DNA from 3 places in the Geodermatophilus sp. URMC 62 genome. Region 2 is predicted to be linked to each of the others. Evidence: riboswitches for the same ligand, from Rfam matches in the RefSeq annotation. Region 2 holds a riboswitch; each other region holds the start of a gene.
The links. Region 2 has a riboswitch for cyclic di-AMP ahead of ACU616_RS08905 (aggregation-promoting factor C-terminal-like domain-containing protein). Riboswitches for the same ligand answer to the same signal wherever they lie in the genome.
Positions count from the first base shown of each region.

Region 1 (10,071 bases), 2.4 Mb from region 2:
TGAGAGCGGCGGCACGATCCTCCGCTGCGTCCTCATGGCCATGGCCAACGTCGTCGGGACGACCGTCGTCGTCTTCGGCACGGCCTACGCCACCAACGAGGCCTACGGCGTCGGGATGAGCGCGGCCACCTACCTCTGGCTGCCGCTCGCGGCCAACGTCGTGGCCGTGGTGCTGATCCCGTACTTCGGCAAGGTCTCGGACCGGATCGGCCGCCGCCCGCTGATGATCGTCGGTCCGCTGGGCGCCGGCGTGCTGTCCTTCGCCTACCTCTGGGCGGTCGGACAGGCCAACGTCGTCCTGACCGTCGTGCTGGCCATCCTGATGTTCGGGGTGCTGTACCAGGTGTGGAACGCCACCTTCGCCAGCTACTTCCAGGAGCTGTTCCCCACCCGCCACCGGGTGACCGGGTTCGCCGTCTCGCAGAACGTGGGCCTGATGCTGGTCGCCTTCCTGCCCTCGGTCTTCGCGCTCGTCGCCCCGCCCGGGTCGACGAACGTGCCGCTGGTCATCGGCGGGATCACCGCCCTGCTGTGCGTCGTCTCGGCCGTCGCCGCCTGGTCGGCGCCGGAGACCTCCCGGCTCGACCTGCGTGAGATCGACGGCCCGGCCCCGGCGCCGGGCTCTCCCGCCGCCACCTCCCGCGTGGAGGTCGGCACCGCCTGACCCGCACCACCCGCGGCGGCCGCCGTCCCCGAACGGGGGACGGCGGCCGTCGCCGTCCGGGCCGGGGTGGGCGCCGGCGCCCCGTCCCCGTCGACGGAGCGGAGCCCGAGCGCACACCGTCGGGGACGGCGACGGTCTAGGTGTACTCGGCCATCAGGTTGGTGCCAGGCGGCTGATCGGTGGGAGCCCGCCGAGTGCTGAGTGGCGGCGGTGAGTGTTGTAGTGCTTCAGCCACGGAGCAAGAGCGGCGGCGCGCTGGGCGTTGCTGGTGAAGGCCTGCCGGTAGGCCCACTCGGTGGCCAGGGTGCGGTTGAGGCGTTCGACCTTGCCGTTCTGCCAGGGGCAGTAGGGCTTGATGAACTTCTGCCGGGCGCCGAGTGCGGTGATGACCTCGCGCAGGGACCACTTGTAGGCCCAGGCGTTGTCGGTCATCACCCGCTCGATCCGGTCGATGCCGTGGCCGGCGAAGTAGGCCGCCGCGCGGGTCAGGAACGCCGCGCAGGTGGCGCCCTTCTCGTCGGGGAGGATCTCGGCGTAGGCCAGCCGGGAGTGGTCATCGAGGAGGGAGTGCACGTAGTCGAAGCCGGTCGGCACCGACTTGTGGCGGTGGTCGGCGGTGGCCGCCCGGCCGTGGGCACGCCAGCCGCCGTCGGGGATGCGGGCCAGCTTCTTGACGTCCATGTGCACCCGCTCGCCGGGCGCCGACCGCTCGTAGCGCACCGCGGTGGCCTTGGAGGCGCGGATGACGTGACCGGTCATCGGGTCCAGCGCGGCCAGCCGCGGCAGCCCGCGGCGGACCAGGACCCGGGAGACGGTGCGCGCCGGCACCCCGAGTTCGGCACCGATCCACGCCGGCCCGCGCCGCTCCCGTTCACGCAGCTCGACGATCCGGTCCTCCACCTCGGCAGCCGTGCGCCGCGGGCTGCTGTGCGGGCGGGAGGACCGGTCGACCAACCCGGCCTCGCCTTCTTCGGCGTAGCGGGTGAGCCAGGTCCGCACGCACTTCCGCGAGATCCCCATCGCCGCCGCGATGTGCGCCTTCTTCCAGCCGTTGCGCCACCGCTCGACGATCAGCAGCCGGCCATGCACGGTGGTGCGGGCATTAGCGTGGGACACGAGAACCTCCGAGCAGGGACTGGGCCTTCGACAAGCCACACCCCACTCGGAGGTTCTCCTTCCTTCAAGCCCAGTCCGCCGTCACCAACGTCCTGGCTGGGTACATCTAGGACGCCGGGCGGGCGGGGCCGGTGCTCGCGCGGACGATGAGCTCCGCGGGGACCGGCACCCGGCGCGGGTCCGGCGACGCGGCCGACAGCACCAGCTCCATCGCGCGGGCGCCCATGTCCTCCAGCGGGAGGCGCACGGTGGTCAGCGCCGGCTGCAGGTCGCCGGTGAACCACAGGTCGTCGAAGCCGACGACCGAGACGTCGTCGGGGACGCGCCGGCCGAGGTCGCCCTGCAGGGCGCCGAGCGCGCCCACCGCCATGAGGTCGTTGAGCGCGAACACCGCCGTCAGGTGCGGGGCCCGCGCGAACAGCGACAGCGTGGCCGCGTGGCCGCCGGCGCGGGAGAAGTCACCCTCGACGACGACCGGGGCGCCGCGGTCGCCGCCGAGCTGGGCCCACGCGTCGAGGAAGCCGCCCAGCCGGTCGGCCACGGTGCGCAGCTCCGCGGGGCCGGCCAGGACGCCGACGTCGCGGTGCCCCAGGTCGCGCAGCAGCCGGGCCACCGAGGCCGCGCCGCGCCGGTTGGCCGGCAGGACGGTGTCGAAGGGGAGGTCGTGCTCGCTCACCAACGCGACGCGGCCCCCGGCCTCGGCGAAGTCGGCGAGGGCCTGCCCGAGCTCCGGGCCGTCGTCGAGGCGGCCGCTGCCGGCGAGCAGCACCGCCCGCACCCGCTGCGCCTGGAAGCGGGCGACGTACTCGACCTCCCGCCCGGCGTCGCGCGACGTGCCGGCCATCATCGTCAGCAGGCCGTGCCCGGTGGCCACGCGCATCGCGCCCGCGGCGATCGAGGCAAAGTAGGGGTCGTCGACCTCGTGCACGACCAGGCCGGCGACGTTGGTGGTGGCGCGGGCCAGCGCCTGCGCGGGGCCGTTGGCGGCGTACCGCAGCTCGGCCGCGGCGCGCCCCACGCGGGCGGCGAGGTCGGGGCTGACGACCCGGGTGCTGCCGTTGAGCACGCGGGAAGCGGTTGCCAGCGAGACGCCGGCCCGCTCGGCCACGTCGCGCAGGGTGATCCCGCCCGGACCCCGCCGGGCCCGCGGATCGGAGCCGGGCTGCACGGGCGCAGTCTAGCCGTGCCCGCCGCCTCCCCACCTCCCCCGCGCGAGGGGACGCCACCGCCGAGGAACCGCGGCCGGGGGGTTGCCCGCGTCACACCGTCCGGGCTACCGTTTGGTAAGCGCTTTCCAAGCCGCTGCGGCCCACTGTCACGGGCCACCGTCACCACTCGCGAGGAGCGACCACCATGGGCACCCCACCGCTCGGCATCATCATGAACGGCGTCACCGGCCGCATGGGCTACCGCCAGCACCTGCTGCGGTCGATCCTGGCCATCCGCGAGCAGGGCGGGGTCCTGCTGTCCACCGGCGAGCGGGTGCAGGTGCAGCCGCTGCTGGTGGGCCGCCGGGCCGCCGCGCTGCAGGAGATCGCCGACCGGCACGACATCGCCGACTGGACCACCGACCTCGACGCCGCCCTGGCCGACGACCGGTGGCGCGTCTACGCCGACTTCCAGGTCACCTCGGCGCGGGTGGCGGCGATCCGGCGGGCCATCGCCGCGGGCAAGGACGTCTACACCGAGAAGCCCACCGCCGAGACCCACGCCGAGGCCGTCGAGCTCGCCGAGCTGGCCGCCTCCGCCGGGGTGAGGAACGGCGTCGTCCACGACAAGCTGTTCCTGCCCGGGCTGCTCAAGCTCAAGCGGCTGCTCGACTCCGGCTTCTTCGGCCAGGTGCTGTCGGTGCGCGGCGAGTTCGGCTACTGGGTGTTCGAGGGCGGCTGGCAGCCGGCCCAGCGCCCCAGCTGGAACTACCGGGCCGAGGACGGCGGCGGCATCGTCGTCGACATGTTCCCGCACTGGAACTACGTGCTCGAGGACCTCTTCGGCCGGGTCGAGTCGGTGTACGCCAAGGCCACCACGCACATCACCAGCCGGGTCGACGAGCGCGGCGAGCCCTACGCCGCCACCGCCGACGACGCCGCCTACGGCGTCTTCGAGCTCGAGGGCGGCGTGGTCGCGCAGATCAACTCCAGCTGGGCGGTGCGGATCGACCGCGACGAGCTGGTCGAGTTCCAGGTCGACGGCACGCACGGCAGCGCCGTCGCCGGGCTGTTCGGCTGCCGGATCCAGCCCCGCAACGCCACGCCCAAGCCGGTGTGGAACCCCGACGTGCCCGACAGCCGCGACTACCGGGCCGGCTGGCTGGAGGTCCCCGACAACGACCCCGTCGAGAACGGGTTCAAGGTGCAGTGGGAGCAGTTCGTCCGGCACGTGGTGGAGGACGGCCCCCACCCCTACGACTTCGCCTCCGGCGCCCGCGGCGTGCGGCTGGCCGAGGCCGGACTGGAGAGCTCGGCGACCGGCCGCCGCGTGACGATCGGGAGCGGGGTGCCGGCCCGATGAGCACCGCCGTCCTGCTCGGCGCCGACGGGCGCACCCGGCTCCTGCCGCTCGGCGAGCCGGCCGCGGTCCGCCGCCCGACGGCGCCGCTGCGGTCGCGCACCGCCTACGCCGCCGCCCACGTCGTCCCGCGGGTCGCCGGGGAGAACGTCCCCGGCGCGCCGGCCGACGTCGACTGGGACACCACCCTCGCCTTCCGCCACCACCTGTGGTCGTGGGGACTCGGTGTCGCCGACGCGATGGACACCGCGCAGCGCAACATGGGCCTGGACGCCGCCGCCACCCGCGAGCTGGTCCGGCGCAGCGCCGCCGAGGCGCGGTCGGTGGGCGGTGCCCTGGTGGTCGGCGTCAACACCGACCACCTCACCGACGACGTCGTCCCGCTGGCGCGGGTGGTCGACGCCTACGTCGAGCAGCTGCACCACGCCGAGGACTGCGGCGCCGGGGTGGTGCTCATGGCCAGCCGGCACCTCGCCCGGGTGGCCGAGGGGCCGGCGGACTACGAGCGCGTCTACGCCGAGGTGCTCGCACGCGCCGGGGGCCCGGTGCTGCTGCACTGGCTCGGCGAGGCCTTCGACCCGCAGCTGCGCGGCTACTTCGGCTCGGTCGACACCGGGGCGGCCGCCGACGTCGTCGTCCGCATCCTGGAGCGCCACGCCGACCGGGTGCGCGGGATCAAGACCAGCCTGCTCGACGCCGCGGCCGAGGTGGCGCTGCGGCGGCGGCTGCCGGCCGGCGTGGCCCTGTTCACCGGCGACGACTTCCACTACGTCGACCTCATCGAGGGCGACGGCGAGCACTCCTCGCACGCCCTGCTCGGCGCGTTCGCCGCGATCGCGCCGGTGGCCGGTGCCGCCATCGCCGCCCTCGACGCCGGCGACCCGGCCGGCTACCGGCGGCTGCTCGGGCCGACCGAGGCGCTGTCGCGGCAGGTGTTCGCCGCGCCGACGGCCTACTACAAGACCGGCATCGCCTTCCTGTCGTGGCTCAACGGTCACCAGCCGGCGTTCGGCATGGTCGGCGGGCTGCACTCGGCCCGCAGCCTGCCGCACCTGTCGGAGGTGGTCCGCCTGGCCGACGCGGCCGGCGCCCTGGAGGACCCGGAGCTCGCCGCGCGCCGGTGGAACGGCCTGCTGGCGCTGGCCGGCGTCGACGTCCCGGTGCTGGAGCCGGTCCCGTGAGCGCCCACCCGCGGCTGTCGCTGAACCAGGCGACGGTCAAGTACGCGCCGCTGCTCGACGCCCTCGCCGTCACCCGCCAGGCGGGCATCGGCGCGATCGGGCTGTGGCGCGAGCCGGTGGCCGAGGTGGGCCTGGAGAAGGCGTGCGCGCTGGTCGCCGACTCCGGGCTGCGGGTGTCGAGCCTGTGCCGGGGCGGCTTCTTCACCGCTCCCCCGGGCCCCGCCCGCACCGCGGCGCTCGACGAGAACCGCCGCGCGATCGAGGAGACCGCGGCGCTGGCCGCGGCCGGCGCGCCCGGATCGGCACCGGTCCTCGTGCTCGTCGCCGGCGGCCTCCCCGACGGCGACCGCGACCTGACCGGCGCCCGGGAGCGGGCCCGCGACGCGATCGGCGCGCTGGTCGACGACGCGACGGCCGCCGGCGTGGTGCTGGCGGTCGAGCCGATGCACCCGGTGTTCGCCGCCGACCGCGGCGTGGTCTCCACGCTCGGGCAGGCGCTCGACGTCGCCGAGCAGTTCCCCGCGGAGGCGGTCGGCGTCGTCGTCGACACCTACCACGTGTGGTGGGACCCCGAGCTCCCCGCGCAGGTGGCGCGGGCCGGCCGCGGTGGACGGATCGCGTCCTACCAGGTGGCCGACTGGGTCACCCCGCTCGCGGCCGACGTGCTGGTGTCGCGCGGCCTGCCCGGCGACGGGCACGTCGACCTGGCGGGGACCAGCGCCCTGGTCGAGGCGGCCGGGTACCGCGGCGACGTGGAGGTCGAGGTGTTCTCCCAGGAGCTGTGGGACGCCGACCCGGCGGTCGTCGCCGCCCGGACCGCGGCCGCGTTCGCCGCGGCCGCGGGCGTCCGGGGATGAGCAGCCGGGTCCGGCCGGCCAGGGGGCCGGCCGGACCCGGCGCGAGGGGCCGCGTCAGGGGTCGCGTCAGCCCGTGTAGTTGACGTGCACGTGGTCCATGTGGTTGGCCGTGGCGCTGCCGCGGTCCTCCATGGCCGACCAGCTGCCGCCCGGCGAGCTGAGCATCCGCTGCTGGTAGATGAGGTAGTCGACGCCGAGCTCGTCCCAGTGCGCGACGTGGTACTGGACGATCGCGTTCCCGAGCGCGGTGTTCGACAGGACCATGTAGTCCAGGGCCAGGCCCGACGGGTGGCCGCCCGGGTCGGTGGCACTGGCCCGGGTGCCGCCGAGGGTGATCGAGCCCGCGCCGGCCACGTTGCTGACGACGGCGTTCGCGGCCGCCTGGACGACGGCCTGCACCGGCCCGGCGGTGTTGGTGATGCGCGCGGTCGCCCTGGCGGCGGTCCCCGAACCCGCTGTGGACGACGAGGCGGTGGACGACGCGGCGGCGGCCGAGGAGCCCGCCTCCGGCTCCACCTCCCGCTGCGCCGCCACAGCCTCCGCAGCGGCGGCCTCCTCGGCGGCGGCCCGGTCGGCGGCGGCCTCCGCCGCGGCGGCCTCGGCGGCCTGGGCGGCGGCGGCCTCCTCCGCCGCGCGCTGGGCCGCGGCGGCGGCCTCGGCTGCCGCGGCCTCCTCGGCGCGCTGCTGCGCGAGCGCGGCCTGGTCGGCGGCGGCCTGCGCCTGCTGCGCGGTGGCCTCCTCGGCCGCGCGGCTGCTGCGGCTGGCGGCCAGGTCCTCCAGCGGCTGGAGGTCCTCGGCCGGCTGTGCGCCTCCCCCCGCACCGAGCGCCCCGCCCTCGGCGGTCAGGCCCAGCTCCTGGGCGACGGCGGCCGACTCCGGGTCTCCGGCGCCGGCCGAGGCGGTGGGGTCCCCGCCGACGACGACGTTGACCAGCAGGGCGCCGGCGGCGGCGACGCCGAGGAGGAGGCCGGGGCGGCGGGCGGCGGCCGGACGTCGGCGGCCCGTGGCGCGGCCGCGGCGCTCGGCGGATCGGCCGGACGGGGTGGTGCGGGGGTCCATGGTGCGGGTGCTCCAGGCGGGTGCGGGGCGCAGCGGGCTGCGGCGGGGGCGGACGGCACGGCCGGCGGGCGCGCCGGGCCGGCGCGGGCACACCGGGGCGGAGCGGCGCGGGGCCGGTCGGGCGGAGGGTGCCCGGGCTGGTGTGCGCGCGGACGGCGTCCGGGGCGGACGGCCGCGGACGGTCAGGTGCGCAGGCGCGCCGGGACGGGGCGGAGCCGGATCGGACGGGGTGGTGCGGCGGTGCGGGCAGCAGTGCAGGCGCGCGCCATCCGGCGGCTCTCCGTTCTCCCGTGAGCCGCCTACCGGGTGAGCTGACGGGTTCGGGCGGGAAGCGGCCCTACCTCTCCCGGCACGCGGCCAGGAGGGGATTCACCCCAGTACTGCGGTGGGTCCCCGGCTCGCCCCAGCGGGCGACTCGGCGGCGTCCCCCGGCCTCCCCCGACGGGGGACGACGACCGGACGGACGACCCGACGCTACCGGCGGAGAGCACATCGTGACAACGAGTCGACAGGTGTCTCGTCGGGTGATGGTGCTCGCGTCCGCGCCGATCGGCGGCCCGGTGGTGTAGGGGCCCTAGGGTCGGGGTGTGGAGGTCTGGTTCAACCCCTCGTGCTCGACGTGCCGCGCCGCCCGCGACGAGCTCGACCGGGCCGGTGTCGAGTACTCCCTGCGCCGCTACCTCGACGACCCGCCGACCGAGGCCGAGCTGCGCGCCGCGCTGGCCGCCCTCGGGTTGCAGCCGTGGGACGTCACGCGCCTCGGCGACCCGCTGGCCGCGGAGCTCGGGCTGCCCGACGCCCCGCGCGACGCCGACGCGTGGGTGCGCGTGCTCGTGGAGCACCCGCGGCTGATCCAGCGGCCGATCGTGCTCGGCGACGACGGCCGGGCGTGGGTGGCCCGGGACGGCGGCACGCTGTCCGAGGTGGTCGCCGCCGCCCGCGGTCCCCGGGAGATGGACCCCCGCGACCCGGACACCCTCTACGCCGAGGGGCCGGTGGCCGCCGAGCCGCCGGACGACGACCGGCCCGAGGGCTCACCGGTGCGCGACTCCGGCGGCACCGGCCCGGGCCCCGACGACCTCGACCGGCTGCTGTGACGCAGCGCTGACCCGCCGGGCGGTTGCGCTGTGCAACGTCCTGGGAAGCTCGGGGGCATGGCGGTCTCCCGGTCACCCCGCGCGCTCGTCGCCGCACTCGTCTTCGTCGGGACGGTCGTCGCCGTCATCTCCAGCCTCGGTGCGCCGCTGGTCCCGGCGATCGCGTCGTCGACCGGGGCGTCGCTGCCGGACGCGCAGTGGTCGCTGACGGTCACGCTGCTGGTCGGCGCGGTGGCCACCCCGGTGGTCGGGCGGCTCGGCGACGGCCCGCACCGCCGCCGGGTGATCCTCGCCGTGCTGGGCGTGGTGACCCTCGGCGGGGTCCTGGCCGCCCTCCCCCTGGGCCTGTGGTGGCTGGTCGCCGGCCGCGCGCTGCAGGGCTTCGGCCTGGGGCTCACCCCGCTGGCCATCGCCACCGCCCGCGAGGCGCTGACCGGCGACACCTCCCGCTCGACGATCGCCGCGCTGTCGGTCACCGTCGTCACCGGCGTGGGCCTGGGCTACCCGCTGGCCGGGCTGGTGGCCGAGCTCGGCGGTGTGCACGCCGCGTTCTGGGCGGGGGCCGCGGTGAGCGCCGCCGCGCTGGCCGCCGCCGCCGTCGTCCTGCCCCCGCCGGCCGCGGCGCCGCGGCGGCGGCTCGACGTGGTCGGCGCGCTGCTGCTCGGCGCCGGCGTCGGCGGGCTGCTGCTGGCGCTGGGCGAGGCGGAGACCTGGGGCGTGACGTCGCCGCTGCTGTGGGGGCTGGCCGCCGCCTCGGTGGTGGCGCTCGTGCTGTGGGTCCGGTGGGAGTCGCGGACGCCGCAGCCGCTGGTCGACCTGCGGCTGGCGCGCGGCCGGGTGGCGCTCACCGCGCACTCGGCGGCGCTGCTCGTCGGGCTGTCGAACTACCTGCTGCTGGCCGCGGTGCCGGTGCTGGCCCAGGCCCCGCCGGCCGACGGCGCCGGCTTCGGCACCTCGATCGTCGTCGCCGGGCTGGTGCTCCTGCCGTTCTCGGCGGCCAGCATGGTGGGCGGCCGGCTCGCGCGGCTGCTCGCCGACCGCGCCGGGCACGCCCGGGTGCTGCCGGTCGCGGCGCTCGTGCAGGGCGTGGCCTTCGTCCTGTTCGCGTTCCTGCGCACCGACCTGTGGCAGCTGTTCGCCGTCATGGCGGTGGCCGGGCTGGGCGTAGGGGCGGCGTTCGCGGCGTTCCCGGCGCTGGTGGTGGCGGCCGTCCCGCCGGCGGAGACCGGCAGCGCGATGAGCCTCAACCAGGTGCTGCGGTACGTGGGCTTCGCCGTCGGCAGCGCGCTCACCGCGACCGTGCTCGCCTCGGCCACCCCGGCCGGCGCGGCGGCGCCGTCCGCCGGCGGCTACACGACGATCGCCGCGGCCGGCGTCGTCGTCTGCCTGCTGACCGCGGTCGTCACCGCCCTGACCGGCCGCCGTGCGGCGACCGCCCCCGCCCCCGAGCCGGCCGCCGTCCGCTGACCCTCACCCGGCGTCGGCCCAGGAGCGGACGACGGCGACGTCGAGCGGGAAGTCGACGGGAAAGCCGCCGAACAGCAGCCGCCCGGCCGTGACCGCGGCGGCCCGGACCTCGCCGGCGACCT
Region 1 is NZ_JBRFHY010000001.1:4,301,488-4,311,558, reverse strand. Features, by position in the region: gene ACU616_RS20905 (MFS transporter) at 1-664, shown strand, start outside; gene ACU616_RS20900 (IS481 family transposase) at 818-1,780, opposite strand; gene ACU616_RS20895 (LacI family DNA-binding transcriptional regulator) at 1,887-2,948, opposite strand; gene ACU616_RS20890 (Gfo/Idh/MocA family protein) at 3,134-4,291, shown strand; gene ACU616_RS20885 (dihydrodipicolinate synthase family protein) at 4,288-5,469, shown strand; gene ACU616_RS20880 (sugar phosphate isomerase/epimerase family protein) at 5,466-6,326, shown strand; gene ACU616_RS20875 (hypothetical protein) at 6,393-7,385, opposite strand; cyclic di-AMP (ydaO/yuaA leader) riboswitch at 7,669-7,806, opposite strand; gene ACU616_RS20870 (ArsC/Spx/MgsR family protein) at 7,973-8,482, shown strand; gene ACU616_RS20865 (MFS transporter) at 8,540-9,949, shown strand; gene ACU616_RS20860 (bifunctional 3'-5' exonuclease/DNA polymerase) at 9,953-10,071, opposite strand, start outside.
Region 1: it holds a riboswitch for cyclic di-AMP, as region 2 does, so the genes downstream of both, ACU616_RS20875 (hypothetical protein) here and ACU616_RS08905 (aggregation-promoting factor C-terminal-like domain-containing protein) in region 2, are expected to answer to the same signal.

Region 2 (10,071 bases):
GCCTGGTTCTACGCGGCCAGCACCGGCCAGGTGTCGATCCGCGACGGCTACAAGGGGCCCTCGGGCGTCGTCGTCAGCGAGGGCGCCGGCGGCCTGGACAGCATCGGCTGGGCGCGGCGCGTGGCGCGCCGCGGCACCCCCGCCGTGCTCGTCGGCGGCACCGAGGCCGGCATGACGCCGTACGCGCTGCTGTGCCAGGCGACCAGCGGGCGGCTGTCGACCGCCACCCGCCCCGAGGACGCCTACAAGCCCTTCGACCGGCGGGCCAACGGCCACGTCGTCGGCGAGGGCGGCGCCATCCTGCTGGTCGAGGAGGCCGACGCCGCGCGGGCCCGCGGTGCGCAGCACGTGTGGGGCGAGGTCGTCGGCTACGGCGCCACGCACGACGCCCACCACCACGAGGACGCCGCCCCCGACGCCACCCAGTACGCGCGGGCCATCCGCATCTCGCTGGCCGACGCCGGCGTGCGGCCGGAGGACGTCGACCTGGTGGTGGCCGACGGCGCCGGCGTGCCGGAGCTCGACGCGCTGGAGGCGCAGGCGATCACGGGCGTGTTCGGGGAGCACGGCGTGCCGGTGACGGCGCCGTCGAGCTGGACCGGCCGGCTGATGGCCGGCGGGTCGGCGCTCAACGTGGCGACCGCCCTGCTGGCGATGCGCGACGGCGTGATCCCGGCGACCGGCAACGTCGACGAGCCGGTGGCCGAGTACGGGCTGGACCTCGTGCGGGAGAACCGCGAGCGCGAGCTCGACGTCGTCGTCGTCCTGGCCCGCGGCTTCGGGGGCTTCAACAGCAGCCTCGTGCTGCGCCGGCACCGGCCCGAGGAGGACCCGACGTGACGGCCGGGGACGCCGCCGTCCGGACGATGCTGCGGATGCGGACGCGGGAGGGCTGCGAGGCGGCGTTCGAGGCCGCCTGGCGCCGCGCCGCCGCGGAGATCAGCCAGGTGCCGGGCAACGTGCGGCAGGAGCTGGTGAGGGACGCCGACGACCCCCGCACCTTCGTCATCGTCAGCGACTGGACCGACCGGGCCGCGGTCGACGGGTTCGGCCGCAGCAGCGCCCGCGAGACGCTGACCGAGGCGCTGCGCGACCTGCGCGAGGACGCGGCCCGCAACACCTACGAGGTGCTGGCCGTGGTCCCCGGCGTGGCCCGCGCGGAGGGGGCGGCATGACGGCGGCGCCGGAGGCCGGCACCCCGGCGGCCGTGCGGACCCTGCTGCGGATGCGCGCGCAGGAGGGCTGCGAGGCCGCGTTCGAGGCCGCCTGGCGGCAGGCCGCCGCGGAGATCAGCCGGGTGCCGGGCAACCTGCGCCAGGAGCTGATGCGCGACGAGGCCGACCCGCGCTGGTTCGCCATCGTCAGCGACTGGACCGACCGGGCGTCGGTGGACGCCTTCGGCCGCAGCGCCGCCCGCGAGACGCTGACCGAGGCGCTGCGCGACCTGCGCGAGGACGCCACCCGCTCGACCTTCACCGTCCTCGCGACCGTGCCGGCCGAGCGGCCCCGGCCGGTGCGCATCGACTTCTCCACCAGCGTCAAGCCCGGCGAGCAGGTGGCCTTCGAGCGCGCGTACACCACGGTCACCGAGCGGATCGGCGACTCCCGCGGGTACGTGCGCGAGGAGCTGCTGCGCGACGCCGCCGGCCTGCGGTACCACATCTTCGCCGAGTGGGAGTCCGAGGCCGACTTCGTGGCCTGGGTCGAGGACCCGTCCCACATGGCGGCCGGCGCGCCGCTGGCGCGGTGGCACTCGGTGGAGTTCCGGCGCGAGGTGCTGGAGATCCGCCGGCGGCCCGACGCCGACGCGGACTTCCCGCCGCTGCTCTCCCCCGGCGGGGACGTCGAGGTGGAGCGGGTGCGCGTGGACAGCGCCGTCGCCGTCGAGAGCTGGGAGCAGGAGGCCTTCGAGCTCGCCTACCTCGCCGCCGCGCAGCTCGCCCGCAGCGCCCCGGGCCACGCCCGCGAGGAGCTGCTGCGCGAGGCCGACGGACGCCGCTACCACGTCGTCGCCGAGTGGGACTCCGAGCAGCACTTCACCGACTGGACGGCGGAGCCGGCGAACTGGGCCGCCGGGCCGCTGGGCCGCTGGCTGGCCCGGGGCGAGGACCGCCGGGTCTTCGCGCTGCGCGTGCGCCCCGAGCCGCCGTCGGCGACCGCCGACACCGTGCCCGACACCGTGCCGGACGCCGCGCCCGACACCGTGCCCGACGCCCTGCCCGCCGCCGTCCCCGTGACGCCCGAGCCGGACCTCGAGGTGCTGGCCGGCCCGCCGGTGAGCACGGTGCCCAGCGCCAGCGTGCAGGAGTTCGTGGAGAAGCCGGACGACGGGCACGTCGCGGCGGCGCCGCTGCCGGCCGCGGCCGACCTCGGGGACGTCGCGCGCACGGCCGGGCGAGCGGTCGAGGTGCTCGTCGTCGGCGCCGGGCCGGCCGGCCTGACCCACGCGATCGAGCTGGCCCGCCGCGGCGTCGCCGTCCGCGTCGTCGACAAGCGGCCCGAGGCCTCCACCCAGGCGGACAAGGCGATCGGCATCCACTGCCGGACGATGGAGATCTGGGAGGACCAGGGCATCGTCACCGAGGCGATGGACGCCGGGATCTGGCTGTACGGCCAGACGGTGTTCGTCAACGGCGTGCAGACCCACCAGGTCGACTGGGCCGGCCTCGACGAGCTGCCCTACGCCCACCTCGGGCTCCCGCAGTACGACACCGAACGCATCCTCGGCGCCCGGCTGGCCTCCCTGGGCGTGGTCGTCGAGCGCGGGGTGGAGCTGGTCGCCTTCGCCCAGGACGACGAGGGCGTCACCGCGCGGCTGCGGCACGTCGACGGTGGGGAGGAGACCACCCGGGCGCAGTACCTGGTCGGCTGCGACGGGGCGCACAGCGCCGTCCGGTCGGGGCTGGGGCTCTCCTTCGAGGGCGGCCTGTCGATGTTCCCGCAGCTGTTCATGCTCGGCGACGTCGACGTCGACTGGGACCTGCCGGCCGGGCACCTGGTGCGCTTCGTGCGGATCGAGGAGGACGACTTCACCGGGATGCTCGTCTGCGTCCCGCTCAAGGGCCGCAACCGCTACCGGATCGCGACCCTGGCGCCCGAGCGGTGGCAGGAGGCGGTCGGCTCCGGCGTCGTCCCACCCGGGTTCTGGCAGGAGTACGAGCCGCCGACGCTGGCCGACATGCAGGCCGCGATCGACGACCTGGGGCCGCCCGGGACGACGGCGAGCAACCTGCGCTGGTCGTCGATCTTCCGGATCAAGCACGGCATCGTCGACCGCTACCGCGAGGGGCGGGTGTTCGTCGCCGGCGACGCCGCGCACCTGCACCCGCCGGCCGGCGGGCAGGGGATGAACACCGGCATCCAGGACGCCTGGAACCTCGGCTGGAAGCTCGCCCTCGCCGTCCGGGGGGAGGCCGCGCCCGGGCTCCTGGACAGCTACGAGGCCGAGCGCCGTCCCGCCGGGAAGATGATCGTGGACCGGGCCGTGGCCATCGCGTTCACCGATGAGATGGACATGGCCGACGAGAAGGCCCAGTTCCTGCTCGAGATGCAGATGACCATGAACTACGCCGGCAGCCCGCTGGTCGGCGAGACGGCCCCCGGCGGCTTCCCCGCCGGGCCGGAACCCGGGCACCGGGCGCCGGACGTGCAGGGGCTGCGGCGCTTCGGCGTGGCCCACCCCCTGCGGCTGTTCGACCTGACCCGCGGCACCCGCTCGACGCTGCTGCTGCACGCCGACGCGGGCGTCCCGGAGGAGCAGGTGCTCGCCCTGGAGAAGCTCGCCGTCGGTGTGCGGCAGCAGACCCGCGGCGAGGTGACGGCCTACCTCCTCGCGGCCCCCGACGCCCGGGTGCCCCCGCTGGTCGACCTGCCCGTCGTCCGCGACGCCGGAGGGGCCTTCGCCGCCGCCTACGGCACTGCGGGCGCGGGGACGGCGGCCTACCTGGTCCGCCCCGACGGCCACGTCGGCTTCCGCAGCCGCCCGCTGGACGAGGACGCCCTGCGCGACCACCTGGCGGGGGTCTTCGCGCAGTGACCCGACCGCACCCCCACGCCCACCCGAGGGAGACCCATGACGCAGACCGCTGACCCCGCACCGAGCACGGCGGACGACGTCGTCCCCGGCGCGGAGATCTACACGCCCGAGTTCCGCGCCGACCCCTACCCGGTCTACGCCCGGCTGCGCGCCGAGCGCCCGGTCGTGAAGGTGCGGACGCCGCGCTTCGACTCCTTCCTCGTCACCCGCTACGACGACGCCAAGCAGGCGCTGTCGGACCCGCGGCTGTCCAAGGACCTGTACCGAGCCGGGGACACCTACCTGGCGGTGTTCGGCGAGAAGGCGCGCCAGATCAACACCAACATGCTCAACTCCGACCCGCCCGAGCACAGCCGGCTGCGCCGCCTGGTGACCCAGGCGTTCACCCCGCGGCGGATCGAGGCGATGCGGCCCCGCGTGGAGGAGATCGTCGAGGGCCTGCTGGACCGGATCGCACCGCGCGGCGCCACCGACTTCGTGGACGACTTCGCCCTCCGGCTGCCGCTGGCGGTCATCGGCGACCTGCTCGGGATCCCCGAGTCCGACCACGAGGAGATCCTGGCCGGCACCCAGGTCATCCGGACCGTCGGCACCGGCGGACGCAGCCCCCAGGAGGACCGGGCCGCCATCGGGCAGGCGCAGTCACGGCTGCACGCGTACTTCACCGGCCTGGTCGCCACCAAGCGCGAGCAGCCCGGCGAGGACCTGGTCAGCGCCCTGATCGCCGCCCGCGACGGGGACGGCCGGCTCTCGGAGGCCGAGCTGGTCTCCAGCGCCTTCCTGCTGCTGTTCGCCGGCTACCAGACGACGTCGGACTTCCTCGGCAACGCCGTCGTGGCGCTGCTGACCCACCCCGAGGAGCTGGCCGAGCTGCTGCAGGACCCCTCCCGGATCCCGGACGCCGTGGAGGAGCTGCTGCGCTTCGACGGGTCGGTGCCGGTGTCGAGCTTCCGCTTCGCCACCGAGGACCTCGAGATCGGCGGGGTCGCCGTCCCGGCGGGCTCGATCGTCACCATCGTGCTCAGCGCGGCCAACCACGACCCCGCGCTGGTCGCCGACCCGGACGAGCTCGACCTGAGCCGGGGTCCCACCTCGCACCTGGCCTTCGGCCACGGCATCCACTACTGCCTGGGCACCGCCCTGGCCCGGCTGGAGGCGACGACCGCACTGCGGCGGATCCTCGTGCGCCTCCCCGACCTGCGCCTCGACGTCCCCGTCGAGGACCTGCAGTGGCTCCCCGCGGCCTCGGCCTTCCGCGGGTTGCTGGAACTCCCCCTCCGATTCACCCCCACTCCCGTCCCTGGAGGCACGCGATGACCCAGACGACCCCGTCGACCAGCACGTCGACCAGCACGTCGGCCACGCCGTCGGCCGACCCGGCGGCCGACGCCTCGACGACGCCCACGGAACCGCCCTGGGCGAACGACACGGTCGAGTTCACGAACACGTCCACGGCGCCCGCCAGCTGGTCCTCGGCGTCGTGGCGGCCGTTCCGCAACGTCATCGTCTGCCGGATGGCACCCGGCACCGAGGACAAGGTGGGGCCGGTGTTCGCCTACTACGACCGGACGACCCGGCCGCAGGACATGGGCGTCGTCGGGCGCGTCCTGCTCTCCTACGAGGGCCTGTACCTGCACGTCATCGAGCGCAAGGAGGACCCGGAGGTCTCCGGGCAGCGCCGCGGCCTGCCGGCGTTCCAGGCGATCGCCGAGGCCATCGCCCCCTACGTGACGCCCTACCCGAGCTACTGGCAGAACCCGTCGCACTCCGTGGCCAAGCAGTTCTACTCGTGGGTGCCCGAGGGTGAGGTCTCCCCCGACCGGGAGATGACCGTCATCGTGCAGCGGATGAAGCCGGGCACCGAGGAGGCCATCGCGCGGGTGTTCGCCGAGTCCGACGCCGGCGGGCTGCCGACGGAGACCGGCGTCACCGGCCGCTGGCTGTACTCGATGGAGGACGTCTTCGTGCACCTCCTGGAGCAGGACCGCGTCAAGGCCGCGGCCGTGCGGGAGAACCACGAGTCGATGCGACCGGCCTTCGCCAAGGTGATGGCCGACCTCGCCCCCTACGTCAGCCCGTACAACCCGGAGACGTGGCAGACCCCACGCGACTCGGTTGCCCGGGTGTTCCACCGCTGGACGGCCCCGGACTGGACACCCGGGGACTGACGATGCCGACCGACCGAAAAGAGGTCTCACCATGAGCTTGCGCGGGATCGCGTCGCTCACCTACTGGGCCGACGACGTGGTCGCGGCCACGGCCTGGTACACGGAGTTCCTGGGCTCGGGGCCCACCTTCACCCGGCCCGGACCCGACGGGCGGCTGAGCTATGCCGCGTTCGACCTCGACGAGAGGACCCGCCTGGCGATCGCCGCCCGCACCGCCGCCCCGTTCAGCGCGGCGTTCGAGCCGGGCGGCGTGATCGGGAACTGGTGGGTGGACGACCTCGACGCCGTCCTCGAGCGGCTCGCCTCGATGGGCGCCAAGGAGTACATCCCCCTCACGCCGCACGGGCCGGTGGTCAGTGCGGCCGTCGTCGACCCCTTCGGCAACGTGGTCGGCCTCGTCTCCGACCAGCACCCCGCCGCCGACTTCCGGCGTGGGGCGCCGCCCTGGAACGCCTGACACCGCACGCTGCCGGCACCGTGACCGCCGGGACCGCTGGGTCCCGGCGGTCGCCGTGCGTCCGGCCCCCGGTGGTCGCGCGGCGTGACGTCCCGAGCGCGATCCCGGGCGTGGCGTCGGCCTGTCGCGCCGCGGGCCGACCCGTTTCAGGTCACGAGATTGTCACGGACCGGTCCCGTCCTTAGCGTTTCGGCGTCCGGCCGGGCGTCTCGCCCCCGTCCCGGGGGCTCCCTGCCGGATGCCGCCGAGTCGCGTCCACACCGTGGGCGCGAGCCGGGGACCCACCAGTACCACCGGGGTGAGTCCCGCTCCCGGCCGTCGCCGGGAGCGGGTAGGGCACTCCCAGCCCGAACCCGTCAGCTCACCTGGTAGGCGGCCCGGGGAGAACGGAGATCACTCGCGCCTGGGGCACCGCCCCTGCGCGTCCAGGTCCGGGACCATCGCGCTCCCGCCTGTCCACCTGCACGCACCAGCCGTCGTACGGCGCCGTCCGCCGGGCCCCGCGTCCGGCCGCTGCCGCACGCCCGGCTGTCGAGCCCTGCCCGCCCGGGCACCGCGCGCACGGCGTGGTGCCCGCAGCCCATCCCGACCGCCGCGGCACCGATCGACGGTGACCGCGTCTCCAGGAGGACGTCTCCATGCACGCACGCACCGCTGTCGAGCACACCTGTGCCCAGAACGCCCCCGCCGCCGCGCCGCCGCGCCGCCGCGCCCTGCTCCTGCTGACCGCCACGGGGGTCATGACCCTCGGCCTCGCCTTCGGCGGGCAGGCGGTCGCGCAGGCCGACGAGTGGAACCCGGGCGACCGCGGCTCCACGGGGCAGTGGGGCGGCAACCGGGACGGCGCACCCGCGGCTGCTCCCGCGCCGGCCCCCGCACCGGCGCCGGCCCCCGCGCCTGCTCCCGCCCCCGCGCCCGCCCCGGCGCCGGCCCCCGCGCCGGCACCGGCCGCCACCGGCGAGCAGGCGTACAAGGACTACGCCGCGGGCCAGGTCGGGAACAGCACCCAGTTCGGCTGCCTCGACAAGCTCTGGGAGGCCGAGAGCGGGTGGAACCCCAACGCGCAGAACCCCACCAGCACCGCCTACGGCATCGCGCAGTTCCTGGACTCCACGTGGGCCAGCACCGGCATCGCCAAGACGTCGGACCCCTACCGGCAGATCGACGCCGGCCTGATCTACATCGAGAACCGGTACGGCAGCTCCTGCGCCGCCTGGGACTTCCACCAGGCGAACAACTGGTACTGATCCCCTGACCGCCGTGGGCCCCTCTCAGCAGCGGGAGCGGGCCCCCGGCGCAGGCGTCTCCCCCGTCCCTCCCGGGAGGCGCCCGCCGGACCGTCTCACCGGTCCGGGTGAGGTCGGCTCCCGGCCGTTCCAGGTGTCCGCCCCCTGCGTCGATGCAGAGGAGGACCCTCCGGACGGGAGCACACGATGGCCAGGAAGCGCACCGACGCCGAGCAGCGGATCGCCGACCTGCTGCGCACGGCGAGGACGTCGCTGCACATGCCCGTGGCGTTCCTGACGCGCATGGACGGGACCACCCAGCACCTGGAGGTGGTCGACACCCGCGTGCCGGTCCTCGTCCAGGAGGGCGCGAAGGTCGTCCAGGAGACGTCGTTCTGCCAGAAGATCCTCGACGGGGACCTGCCCCCCGTCATCGACGACGTGAAGCGGTACCCGCTGGCGATGTCGCTGCCCTCGGCGCGCATCCCGCGGATCCGCAGCTACGTCTCGACGCCGGTCCGGCTGTCCGACGGCAGCCTCTACGGCACGTTCTGCGCCTTCGGGTTCACCTCCGACAAGGAGCTCACCCGACGCGACGAGGCCCTCATGAAGGTCCTCGCGTCGGCCGCCTCGGTGATCATCGAGCCCGAGCTCCGCGCGCAGCAGCGCCGCGACGACATCGACGGCCGGCTCGACCCGCTGGTCACCTCCGGTGGGCCGACCGTCGTCCTGCAGCCGATCGTCGACCTGGCCACCGGGGACCGCGTGGGCGCCGAGGCGCTCAGCCGCTTCCCCGCCGACTGGGGCAAGGGCCCCGACGTCGTCTTCGAGGAGGCGCACAGCATCGGCCGCGGCCACGAGGTCGAGCTGCTGGCCCTGCGGCGCGCCGCCGAGCACCTCGACCGCGTGGACGGCTACGTGGCGATGAACGTCTCGCCGCAGACCCTGCTGACGCCGGAGTTCTCCGCGCTGCTGCACACCCTGCCGCTGCACCGGGTCCTGCTCGAGCTGTCCGAGCACGACCCGGTCGCGGACTACGACGCCCTCGGCAGCGCGCTGCTGCCCTTCCGCGCCGGGGGCATGCGGCTGGCCATCGACGACGTCGGCGCCGGGTTCTCCTCGCTGCGGCACATCGTGGTCACCGCCCCCGACGTCATCAAGATGGACCGCAGCATCGTCAGCGGCCTGACCACCGACCCCGTGCTGACCAAGCTGGTCGAGTCGCTGGTCACCTTCGGCCACGGCTGCGGCGTCACCGTGGTCGCCGAGGGCATCGAGACCGCCGACGAGGCCGCGGCGCTGCTCGGGCTCGGCGTCGACCTCGGGCAGGGCTGGCACTTCGGCCGTCCCGGGCCACCGGAGGCCCTCGCCCCCGCCGGCCCGAAGCCCGCTGTTCCCGGGTCCCGGCCGCCCGGCCTCGCGCACCCCGGACTCCTCCCCGCCTGAGCGGCACCCGTCCGCCCCGCGCCGCCGGCCCTACCGGGGGCGCGCGTCCTCGGGCAGGGTGGGCCGCGGTCGCCACCGCGATCCCCTCGCCGTCGACGTTCCTGCGCCCGTCGGCCTGGGCGGCCGACGAGCAGCGTGGTGCTCCGCTTCGGGCTCTTCTACGGGCCGGGCTCGGGGCACACCGACCTGCTGCTGCGCCTGGCCCGCCGGCGTGGCCGTCCCGCGGTGAGCGGCGGCCGCGCGCCGGGGTCCTATCCGGTGGGGTCGCCGTCGCCCGGCCGGCGCAGCAGGTAGACGACGTGGTCGGGCGGGTCGACCGGGTTGTCCGGCGTCAGCGGGCCCTCGGCGACGCGGGTGAACCCGGCCTTCTCCAGCGCCCGCCAGGACGCGACGTTGCCCGCGGCCACCGGCACCAGGACGGCGTCGGCGTCGGGGTACGCCGCCCAGCAGTCGGCGACGAAGGCCCGCAGCACCGCCGCGCCCGCTCCCCCGCCCCGGACGTCGGGCTCGCCGATCAGGTAGTCGATCGACAGCGCCCGCGGCGGGACGTCGACCACCGGCGTGAGCTCGGCGAGGTACTCGGGCTCGTCGGAGAGGCGGTAGCGCTGCACCACCCCGACCGGGCGGCCGCCGGTGCACACCACCCACACCTGGGTGTTGTCGTGGCCGTCGATGCCGGGGGCGAAGTCGGCCTCGACCGCCTCGGGCGTGGTCTCGTGCGCCCACCAGCGGGCCACC
Region 2 is NZ_JBRFHY010000001.1:1,854,873-1,864,943, reverse strand. Features, by position in the region: gene ACU616_RS08940 (beta-ketoacyl synthase N-terminal-like domain-containing protein) at 1-840, shown strand, start outside; gene ACU616_RS08935 (antibiotic biosynthesis monooxygenase family protein) at 837-1,175, shown strand; gene ACU616_RS08930 (FAD-dependent monooxygenase) at 1,172-4,036, shown strand; gene ACU616_RS08925 (cytochrome P450 family protein) at 4,073-5,353, shown strand; gene ACU616_RS08920 (hypothetical protein) at 5,319-5,540, opposite strand; gene ACU616_RS08915 (TcmI family type II polyketide cyclase) at 5,551-6,204, shown strand; gene ACU616_RS08910 (VOC family protein) at 6,236-6,661, shown strand; cyclic di-AMP (ydaO/yuaA leader) riboswitch at 6,894-7,051, shown strand; gene ACU616_RS08905 (aggregation-promoting factor C-terminal-like domain-containing protein) at 7,300-7,908, shown strand; gene ACU616_RS08900 (EAL domain-containing protein) at 8,095-9,333, shown strand; gene ACU616_RS08895 (GNAT family N-acetyltransferase) at 9,585-10,071, opposite strand, start outside.

Region 3 (10,071 bases), 1.9 Mb from region 2:
CCATGGCCCCCGTCCTGACCGGCGCCCCCATGGTCCCCTTCCCTCCCGCCGACCCGGTCCTCGCCGGCAGCACCGTCCCGGCCGGCCCACCCCCCGCAGCAGCCACCCCCGGCCAAGACACCGACGGCGATGAGCCTGATGACGACAACGGCAACCCGCCTGACAACGGCAACGAGACCGGGAACCGCGACCCAGACGGCATCGACTGACCCAACCGCGCGCGGATGTGGTGACGCTCGCCTCCACTGAACCGGGGGCGGCCAACCCTAGGCTGAGCTCCGTGGTGATCAGGCGTACGTCACTGACTCGGCTGGTGCCGGTGGCTGCGGTGTGCGCAGTGATGGTCACCGGCTGCACCACCGCCGAACCGACCAGCAGCGAGTCGGCGAGCACGAGTGCCACCTTGCCCGGCTCGACCACCCCCACCCCGACCCAGCCGGCGTCGGTCACGGTGGTGGCCACCGGCGACGTGCTCATCCACCAGGGCGGCGCGCTCGTGAACGGAGCGGCTGCAGCCGGGCGGGCGCAGGGCATTGGCTATGACTTCAGCGGTGTGTTCACCGACGTGGCCCCGGTGATCGGTGCCGCGGACCTGGCGATCTGCCACCTGGAGACCCCGCTGGCCCCACCGGAGGGCCCGTTCGAGGGCTATCCCACCTTCGATGTGCAACCGCAGATCACCGACGCCCTGGCCGGTGCTGGCTATGACACCTGCTCCACGGCGTCGAACCATTCGATGGACGCCGGCTTTCCTGGGCTGGTGCGCACCCTCGACGTCCTCGACGCCACCGGCATCGGCCACACCGGCACGTTCCGCACCGAACAGGACAGCCAGACGCCGCATCTCATCGACATCGGCGGGGTGAAGGTCGCCCACATCGCCTGGACCTACGGGCTCAATGGCATCCCGGAGCCCGCCGGGCAGCCGTGGGCGGTCAACGACTTCGACCCGGCAGTGCCACGGGTCGACGGGATCCTCGCCGATGCCGCTCGCGCCCGCGCCGCTGGCGCCGACGTGGTCATCGCCAGCGTGCATTGCTGCACCGAATACACCACCGACCCCACCACAGCCCAGGTCGCGATCGCCCAGGCGCTGCTGGCCTCACCCGATGTCGATCTGGTGCTAGGCCACCACGCCCACGTAGTGCAGCCCTTTGAGCAGGTCAACGGCAAGTGGGTGGCCTACGGGCTGGGCAACCACATCGCCGAACAAGACCTCCTGGTCACCTATGACTCGGTGATCGCCCGCTTCACCTTCACCCGTGGCCCGGACGGCCACTACGCCGTCGGGACCGCTGAGGCGATCCCTACCCACATCCAACCTCAGGGCGACGGCCTGACCGTGGTACCCACCGGACCGGGCGACCCCTCCTACGAGCGGGGCAGTGAGGTCCTCACCCGCCGCGGCGGCGCCGACGCCGGCCTGATTATCACCAACCGGTGAGCAGGGGGCCGGTCAGACACCCGCGCGGCGGTCCCCGCGCGCGGAACATCAGGCGATGAGCAGGTGGCAGGCACGGGCCGTGTCGCAGGTCGGCTCCGCCGCCGGCGAGATGACCCGTGCCCACCCTTCCATCCTTAGTTCAGCGGCGGCTCACATGCTTACGCCGCGCGCACGCAGCCAGGCGGCCGGGTCGATGGCGCCGGGGTCGTGGATCTCAAAGTGCAGGTGCGGGCCACTGGAGTCACCGCGGTTGCCGACCGTGGCGATCTGCTGGCCGGCGGCGACGTGCTCACCGACGTTGACCAGCCAGGTGTCGATGTGCCCGTACCAGGCGACCGAGCCGTCATCGTTGTTGACGTAGACCACCTGGCCGAAGCCCTTGGGGTCGCGGGGACCGGCAGCGGTGACCGTACCCGCCGCGGCGGAGTACACCGGGGTGCCGATCGGGGCGGCGAGGTCGATGCCGTTGTGGGCACCGGAGCTGAAGCCCTGGGTCAGGCCACACGCCGGGCAGGGATGGGCGTAGTGCCCGGCGGGAACGCTGGCCGGTGCCGGTGCCGGGGCCGGAGCCGGTGCCGGAGCGGGTGCCGGGGCCTCGGTGCCCGACCAGCCGCCGCGGCCCCAAGGCTCATCGGCCTGGGCGACCGACTGTCCCGCGAGGGCGAACGCGACGGCGAAGGCGCCGACCGCCGCCGTGCGGCGGAATGCTGATCCCTGCGGACGGAGGCCCGGGACCGTCGCGGTTCCGTCGTGCTGGTCGGAGCCGGTGGAGTGCTGAGGAATCCAGAGCATGACGAAGGGAACTCCTGACGATGATGGGTTCGCTGGGCGCCGCCGTCTGCTCAGCGGTCATCCGTGGGCTGTGGCGCGAGGCCTGGTACGGGCAGCCGGAGCCGATTCGGGCACGGGGCCCGCCGTAGGGGCGCGCCAACGGCCAGTCGAATCCGGATGCGGACGCGCGGCGACTGCGCCGACCCGAGCACGCGGGTGGAAGGCGCGGCACGTCCGAGGTGTGAAGTGGCGCGGGGCGGGCCCGAGGGGCGCACCCGGCGGCGGCTCTCCGTTCTCCCTGGGCCGCCTACCGGGTCAGCTGACGGGTTCGGGCGGGGATGCGCCCTACCCGCCCCCGAGTGGGGCTCGGGGAGCGGGACTCACCCCAGAGGTGCGGTGGGTCCCCGGCTCGCACCCGCGTGTGCGGGTGCGACTCGGCGGCATCCGGCGCGGTTCCCCCGGGTGGAGGAGGTGACGGCCGGCCGGACGCAGACACCGTAAGGGCGTTACGGATTCGTGACAATCATCCGGGGGCCAGTTCAGCAGGAATCTGTGGCTTCGCCTCGGGTGGCGGGTGAGCCCCGGCGGGTTTCCGGGAGCCGCCCGCTCCCCGGCACTGTGGCTCTTCAGGCATCGGAGCCTTTTCATGCATTAGGCGAGGTCACCGACCTGATCGGCGCAAGTCGGCAGCTGCCCACTGCCCACGGCCGCGGTGGAGGCAACGACCAGGACGGGGACGAGCGCCCCAGCGACTGCCGATCTCGTGCATGGTTAGCCGGACGCGTTGCCCGTGACGAACGGGGCAGGGTCGTGGTGTGTGCAGGACGCTGGCTCGTGCCGCCGCGGTCGCTAATCGTCGAGTGACCGGACTGTCCCGCAGGTCCTCGCGGAGCTGGTGGCCCCGAGCTGGGCCGCGCTGGCAGGCGCGCCAGGACGCGCGCCTGGCCGATCGGCCACGCCGGCGGGTGATCGGGGCCAGTGCCCGGCACCGGCTGGTGTTCATCGACCGGTTGGGAGTTCGGCGCGGCGGCACCAGCCCTGGCGCGTGCGCCGATAGGGTTTCCCTAGCTGTTGTGGACGTCGTCGTCGGGCTTGGTCGTCTGCCGGGCGGAGGAGCGCATGCAGCGGAATGGAGATGCCTGGAGCGGCTAAGGCCGCCGGGGTGCTCTTCCTCGAGCGGTCCGTCCTCGTCGGCGGGTTGGTGCCTTGGACGTGGGAGTCGTATGCGCAAGCTGGTCGTCCCGATCCCCGTTGGGCTGTTGCTGTTGGCCACAGGCTGTACCGGCGGTGTCGCCGATTCCGCCGAGCAGCGGGCTGAGTCGGTGACCTCGGCGCCGGACTCCGCCTTGACGCTGGTGGCCGACGCCGATCCGGTGGCCTCGGCGGTCTCGGTCAGCCGGGCGCTGTTCGACCGGTCGACGGTCGCGGTCGTGGCCCGCGACGGCGACGACGCCGCGGCGCTGCTCGGCTCCGCGGCGGCCGTGGGCCTGGGCGTGCCGCTACTGGTGCAGCCGGCCGGCGGCGGCGCCGGTGAGGTGGTCGGCGCCGAACTGGACCGTCTGGGCACCACCGTGGTCCTCGTCGTGGGCGAGACCGGAGCCGCGGCGACGTCGTTTCCGGAGGGCGGCCGGGAGGTCGTTGCCGTTGCCGCCGACAGCGCGGCGGTCGAGGCGGCCACCGGGCTGGACCTGGCCGACGCCGACCCGGTGCCCGCCGACGGCGGCCCGGCGGCGGTCGCGGCGCTGGACCCCCAGCACCCGGCCGCGCTGCGGCCCGTCGACGTCGGCGGGTCGGGCTCGTCGTCCACCGCGCAGAACGGCGCGCAGAACGGCGCGGAGGACGGGGATGCGACCGTGCCGCAGGTGGACCGCGGCGATCCACTGACCGGCACGATGGTGCTGGCCTCGGGCAGCCCGGAGTCGCTGGCCGGTATCGCCACCGCCCGGGCCGCCGGCGCGGACGTCCGGCTGACCGGCGGACAGACCGACCCGCGCGGCTCGGCCGACGTGGTGACCGCGCTGTCACAGGACCGCCCCGACACAGTCGTCGCGCTGGGCGCCGACTTCGCCGGTGTGCAGGGGCTGAACTGGAAGCTGCGGACGGCGGTCGGGGGAGCTCAGCTGCCCGGCGGCGGCCAGTTGCTCTTTCCCCAGCACATGATGGTCGCGCTCTACGGCACCCCGGGCACCGGTGCCCTCGGCGTGCTCGGGGAGCAGGGGCTGCCGGAGAGCATCCAGCGGGCCCGGGATACCGCGGCGCCCTACCAGGAGCTGGTGGATGCCACCGTCGTGCCGGCCTTCGAGATCATCGCCACGGTCGCCTCGTCGGCCGCCGGCTCCGACGGCGACTACTCGGCCGAGTCCGACGTCGAGACGCTGCGGCCGTGGGTGGAGGCGGCAGGGCAGGCCGGGGTCTACGTCGTGCTGGACCTCCAACCGGGCCGCACCGACTTCCTCACCCAGGCCCGGCTGTATGAGCCGCTGCTGGAGCTGCCGCACGTCGGTCTCGCCCTGGATCCGGAGTGGCGACTGCGGCCGGACCAGGTGCACCTCACCCAGATCGGGCAGGTCGGCATCGAGGAGGTCAACCAGGTGGTCACCTGGCTGGCCGACCTCACCCGCGACCGGGCGCTGCCCCAGAAGCTGCTTGTGCTGCACCAGTTCCAGGTACGCATGATCGTCGACCGCGAGCGGCTGGACACCTCCCGCGAGGAGTTGGCGATCATGGTCCACGCCGACGGGCAGGGCACCCAACCGATGAAGCAGGACACCTGGCAGGTACTGCACCAGGACGCCCCCGCACCGCTGTCCTGGGGATGGAAGAACTTCTATGACGAGGACTCCCCGACACTGACCCCTGAGCAGACCATCGCCGGGGTCCAGCCCAATCCGCAACTGGTCACCTACCAGTAGGCGCGCACGCATCGTCGATCCGACATCCAGGCAGATCACCTCACCGTCGAACCACCCGGATCGTCCCACCCCGGCAGTGCGGCTGCTTGCGAGCCGGAACGGTTCACCACGACGCTGAGGCCATGCGCCGACGGCAGTTCCTCACCATGGCCGGTGCAGTGGTGCTGACCGGCTGCACCCACTCCGCCCCTGCTACCACGACCGCGGCGACCTCCAGCGCCCCGTCGGCCTTGGTTGCGACGTCCGGCGCCCCGCCGTCCACCAGCGCTCCGCCGACCCCCGGGACGCCGGGTGAGGTCATCGCCCGCTCCACGGTGCCGGTGCTGTGCTTCCACCAGCTGAGGGAGTTCCGCGCCGACGACAGCGCCTACGCCCGCACGATGATCACGCCGCCACCGGTGTTCACCGCCCAGTTGCAGGCGTTGCGCGACGGCGGGTACACCCCGGTCACCGCCGCCGCGCTCGTCGACCACCTGCAGTACGGAACCCCCCTGCCCGAGCGCCCGGTGCTGTTGACCTTCGACGACGGGTCGGCGACCCACCACTCGGTGGCCCTGCCCGCGCTCACCGACTTCGGTTTCCCGGCCACCTTCTTCCCGATGACCGTCGTCCTGGACAAGCCGGACTGGCTCAGCAGCGACCAGCTCCATGACCTGGACCGGGCCGGCATGACCATCGGCGCACACACCTGGGACCACCAGCGGGTCGACCGGCTCACCGGCGACCAGTGGGCGATCCAGCTGGACCAGCCGCGGACCCAACTGGCCGAGATCCTGGGCCACCCGGTGGACCTGCTGGCCTATCCCTTCGGGGTCTGGTCGCAGGAAGCCCTTGCCCACGTCACCGCCGCCGGGTACCGGGCGGCCTTCCAGCTTTCCGACCCCCAGGACACCGCACAGCCACTGCTGACCATCCGCCGCATCATGCCGCCCCCCACCTGGGACGCGCCGACCCTGTTGAGTCACATGGACTCAGACTTCTGACCAGCCGCCCGGGGCCACGCACCGCCTGATCCTCAACGCCCGCAGGATCCCACCGGCAGTGACGCTGACCGGTGGCAACCCCCATGAGCCGCCCAGCTGATTGGGCTGGTCGAGGCCGTACCGCCGATCCGCCGGAGACGCGGCTGGCCTCACCGGCGGCCCCGCGAGCCCCTCTCCGCCTGCGGCTTGGCCAGGCCGCACGCTGTCACAGCGGTGTTCAGGCAGCTTGTCGGGCCGGGTAGCCGGCATGGGCGAACCAACCGGCGGCATCAGCGGTCGTGACCGCCCTCAGCGCGGCAGCAATCGCGGCGTCCAGGGCTTGTCGGCTGCGGGCGCCAGCGGCCCGGATGAGTGTCTTAAGTTTGCTGGTCGCCTCCTCGACCGGCGAGAAGTCCGGCGAGTAGGTGGGTAGGAACACCAGCCGGCAGCCGGCGGCCTCGACCAGCGCGCGCATCCGGTCGGGCTTGTGCGCGCCGACGTTGTCGACCACCACCACCTGTCCCGGGCGCAGGGCCGGGGCCAGCACCCGCTCGAGGAAGGTGGCGAACACCGCGGTGTCGGTGCCGCCCTCCACCGTCATCGCCGGCGTCATTCCGGTTAGCGACAACCCGGCCAGCAGGGTGGTCACCGGCCCCCGATTGCGGGGCACCGCCCCGACCGCCCGGGTGCCGCGGGGCGCGCGGGCCCGGCGGCGGGTCATCGAAGTGTGGGTGCCGCACTCATCGACGAACACCAGCTTGGCCGGGTCGGTGGCGGCCATGTCGGTGCGCCACCGGGCGCGCGCGGTCTCCTCGCGCTCGGTGGCGCTCAGGCTTTTGACTTCACCGGCCGGCCCGGCCGCCGCGCCCGCCCCCGCGCAGTCACTGCCTGGCCGGGGTCGTCGGCGGGCAGCGCGCCGATCGTGCGGGACATCGTCGCCAGCGACACCGTCACCCCGGTGCTCTGGGTGAACGCGGCGGCGTGCTCGGCCAAGGTGGCGTCCGCAGCCTGTTGCAGCCGGGCCGGCAGCCAGGCCTGCAGCCGGGTCTTCTTCGCCGGCGCCGGTCCGTGCCGCTGCTGGGTCGGCGCCAGGCTGCCGGTGGCCCGTCGGCGTTGCAGATACCGCTCCACGGTCCGCACCGACATCCTGAACACCGTCGCAGCCTGTTCCGACGTCATGCCGCCATCGACGGCGGCCACCACGCGCTCACGCAGATCCGTCGAGTACGCCCGCATGCCGGGTGGACTACTCCGTTACCCGCGCACCGTCAAACAACCAGCACACCGCTGTCAGACGACCACGGACGTGCTATGAACACCGCGTCGACCTCCACCTCGGTCTGCGCCAGCTGGCCCGCGCCCTGATCTGCTATCGCCAGCTCCCAGTTGTCCTGACATGAGCTGTCAGACGAGGCGCTCAATGCCCGCTTCCGTCACCCCATTTCGGTCCTGCAAGTGTGGCCAGGTCAACTCGCCCGAGAGCGGTGACATCTGTCACGAAGTCGGCTAAGGCGCAGTAACAATCTGTCAGCGGAAAGGTGCGCGAACAGGGCGTCATCCCCCGCCGCAAGGGCTAACCGGACACCTACGCCGGCCCAATCTCGTGGATAGCGGATCGACGCCTCAATCTTGAGGGCCGAATCGCGGAGTCATTGCTGGCAGTCCGAGTCAATCACTCAGCGCGCTTGACCTCTAACAATAAGTGAACTTCTGTAAGGGAGATTTCATCTCGGGCCGGTTCAAATACCGTGGCGAACATGTGAACATGGTGGATGCCCGGCACGAGGAGTCACCAAGATCATGGGGGGTAGGTCGTTGGCTTTGCGTGGCCGTTCGGCTGTCAGGCGTGCGGCTACGGATGCGGTGAGCACGACGGCCGGGGCTTCGGTGTTCCTCGATCCGTCGGGGCGCCGGTGGCGGACGTTGCTGGCGCTGGGCTTGCCGATCATCCTCCTGTTCGTCGCGGTAGCGATCTACGGCGGGTTCCGGCTCCACGAGGCCCCGGCGGCACCGCCCGCGGCGGCAGCGGTGGTGGTTGACGACATCGCGCCCGGGCCGGGTGAGCGGCCGCTGGATGTGATCGGCGAGGGGCCGATGCTGCGAGTGTTGCAGATTGACCGCGGGGAGGAAGTCGTCGGCAGGGACCCCTTCAGCGGCGAGGTGGTGCCGCTCACAGTCGAGCAGGCCGACGCCGCTGGCGCCGCCGAGTACGTGATCCAGCGGTATGGCTACGCGGCCGGTGCCACCAAGACAATCTCGCTGACCTTCGATGATGGTCCGCATCCGATCAGCACCCCGCAGCTGCTGAACGTCTTGTCGGCCCAGAAGGTGCCGGCCACTTTCTTCATCACGGGCAGCATGGCCGTGCAGCATGCCGAGATCCTTCAGCGAATGGTTCGCGAAGGTCATGCGGTCGGCAATCACACGCTGACGCACGCCGATCTCAATGACGTCAGTGCCTTTCGAGCGCGGGAAGAGCTCGTTCAGACTGATCGGATCATCCGGTCGCTGACCGGGCAGGCGACGACGTCGTTTCGGCTGCCGTACGGAGGCACCACTAGCGAAGAGGTCAGCAAGAACACCCTGGGCATCCTGCGTGCCCAGCAGCTGGGCTACCACCTGTCCGGCTATGACTTCGAGACGCTGGACTGGAGCTATGGCTCGAGCGAGGCGCGAACTGCGGCCGCCGACATCCCGCTGCCGGAGTTCGACGGCCGCAACATCACCGTTCTGATGCATGACGGCGGCGCCGAGAACCGTGCGGCAACCATCGAGTACGTGGAGACCCGGCTGATCCCCGCGGCTCGAACGGCCGGCTACACCTTCCAGACGATGCCGCAGATTCAGCCCGTCCTGCAGGACTCGACGCAGACGATCACGCCGTCGATCTGGGATCGAGCCACGGTGACCCTCGCGCAGTTGATCTACGTCTGGCCAAACCGGGTGATGCATTTCCTGTTCGTCTTCGCGTTGGCCCTCGTGGGTGCAATCAGCGTCTTCAACGCGGCGATGGCGATCACGCGTCGTCGCGCTCAGGCCCGCTTTGACGCCAACGTCACCGTGCTGCCGGTCAGCATCGTCATCGCGGCTTACAACGAGGAGAAGGTGATCCGGCGAACGCTGGAGACGCTGCTCGACTCGCACTACCCGTTCATCGAGCTGCTGGTGATCAACGACGGGTCCACGGACGGCACGGCGGCCGAGGTGGAAGCGATGATGCTGCGCGATCCGCGCATTCGTCTGATCAGCCAGCCCAACCGTGGTAAGTGGGCCGCTCTGAACAACGGCACCGCCGAGGCGCGGGGAGACATCCTGGTCACCCTGGACGCCGACACGATCTTCACCCCGGACACCGTGACCCATCTGGTCCGTCAGTTCGCGGCGGACCCCGATGGCCGCCTGGGTGCGGTCGCCGGGGTCGTTCGGGTCGGCAACCGCAAGCGCAACCTGCTCACCCGCTGGCAAGCTCTCGAGTACTTGACGCAGATCGGCATCGAGCGCTCGGCCTATGCCCAGCTGGGGGCGGTGTCCATCGTTCCCGGCGCCTGCGCGGCCTGGCGCAAGGCGGCGGTGGTGGAGGTTGGCGGCTACTCCCACGCCACGTTGGCCGAGGACTGTGACCTGACCCTGTCGTTGCACCACGCGCGCTGGCGGGTCAGCCAGGACGACCGGGCGCTGGCCTACACCGAGGCTCCCGACCACGTCGACGCCCTGCTGGCGCAGCGCATCCGGTGGACTTTCGGCACGCTGCAGGCGATCTTCAAGCACCGCGACATGCTGCTGCGCCGGCAGTACGGATGGCTCGGGATGGCCGTGCTGCCCTACATGGTGGTCTCGGTTCTGATCCCGATCGTGTTCCTGCCGTTCATCGCGGTGATGGGCGTCTTGGCGGTGCAGAACTCCGGCTGGGGCACCGTGGGTCTCTACTTCTCGCTGTTCTTGGCGTTGCACCTGCTCGTCGCGGCGGTCGCGGTCGTTCTGA
Region 3 is NZ_JBRFHY010000001.1:3,743,743-3,753,813, forward strand. Features, by position in the region: gene ACU616_RS18210 (transglycosylase domain-containing protein) at 1-209, shown strand, start outside; gene ACU616_RS18215 (CapA family protein) at 281-1,444, shown strand; gene ACU616_RS18220 (M23 family metallopeptidase) at 1,595-2,236, opposite strand; cyclic di-AMP (ydaO/yuaA leader) riboswitch at 2,505-2,665, opposite strand; gene ACU616_RS18225 (hypothetical protein) at 3,538-5,127, shown strand; gene ACU616_RS18230 (polysaccharide deacetylase family protein) at 5,250-6,110, shown strand; gene ACU616_RS18235 (IS630 family transposase) at 6,328-6,921, opposite strand; gene ACU616_RS18240 (IS630 transposase-related protein) at 6,918-7,325, opposite strand; gene ACU616_RS18245 (glycosyltransferase) at 7,953-10,071, shown strand, end outside.
Region 3: it holds a riboswitch for cyclic di-AMP, as region 2 does, so the genes downstream of both, ACU616_RS18220 (M23 family metallopeptidase) here and ACU616_RS08905 (aggregation-promoting factor C-terminal-like domain-containing protein) in region 2, are expected to answer to the same signal.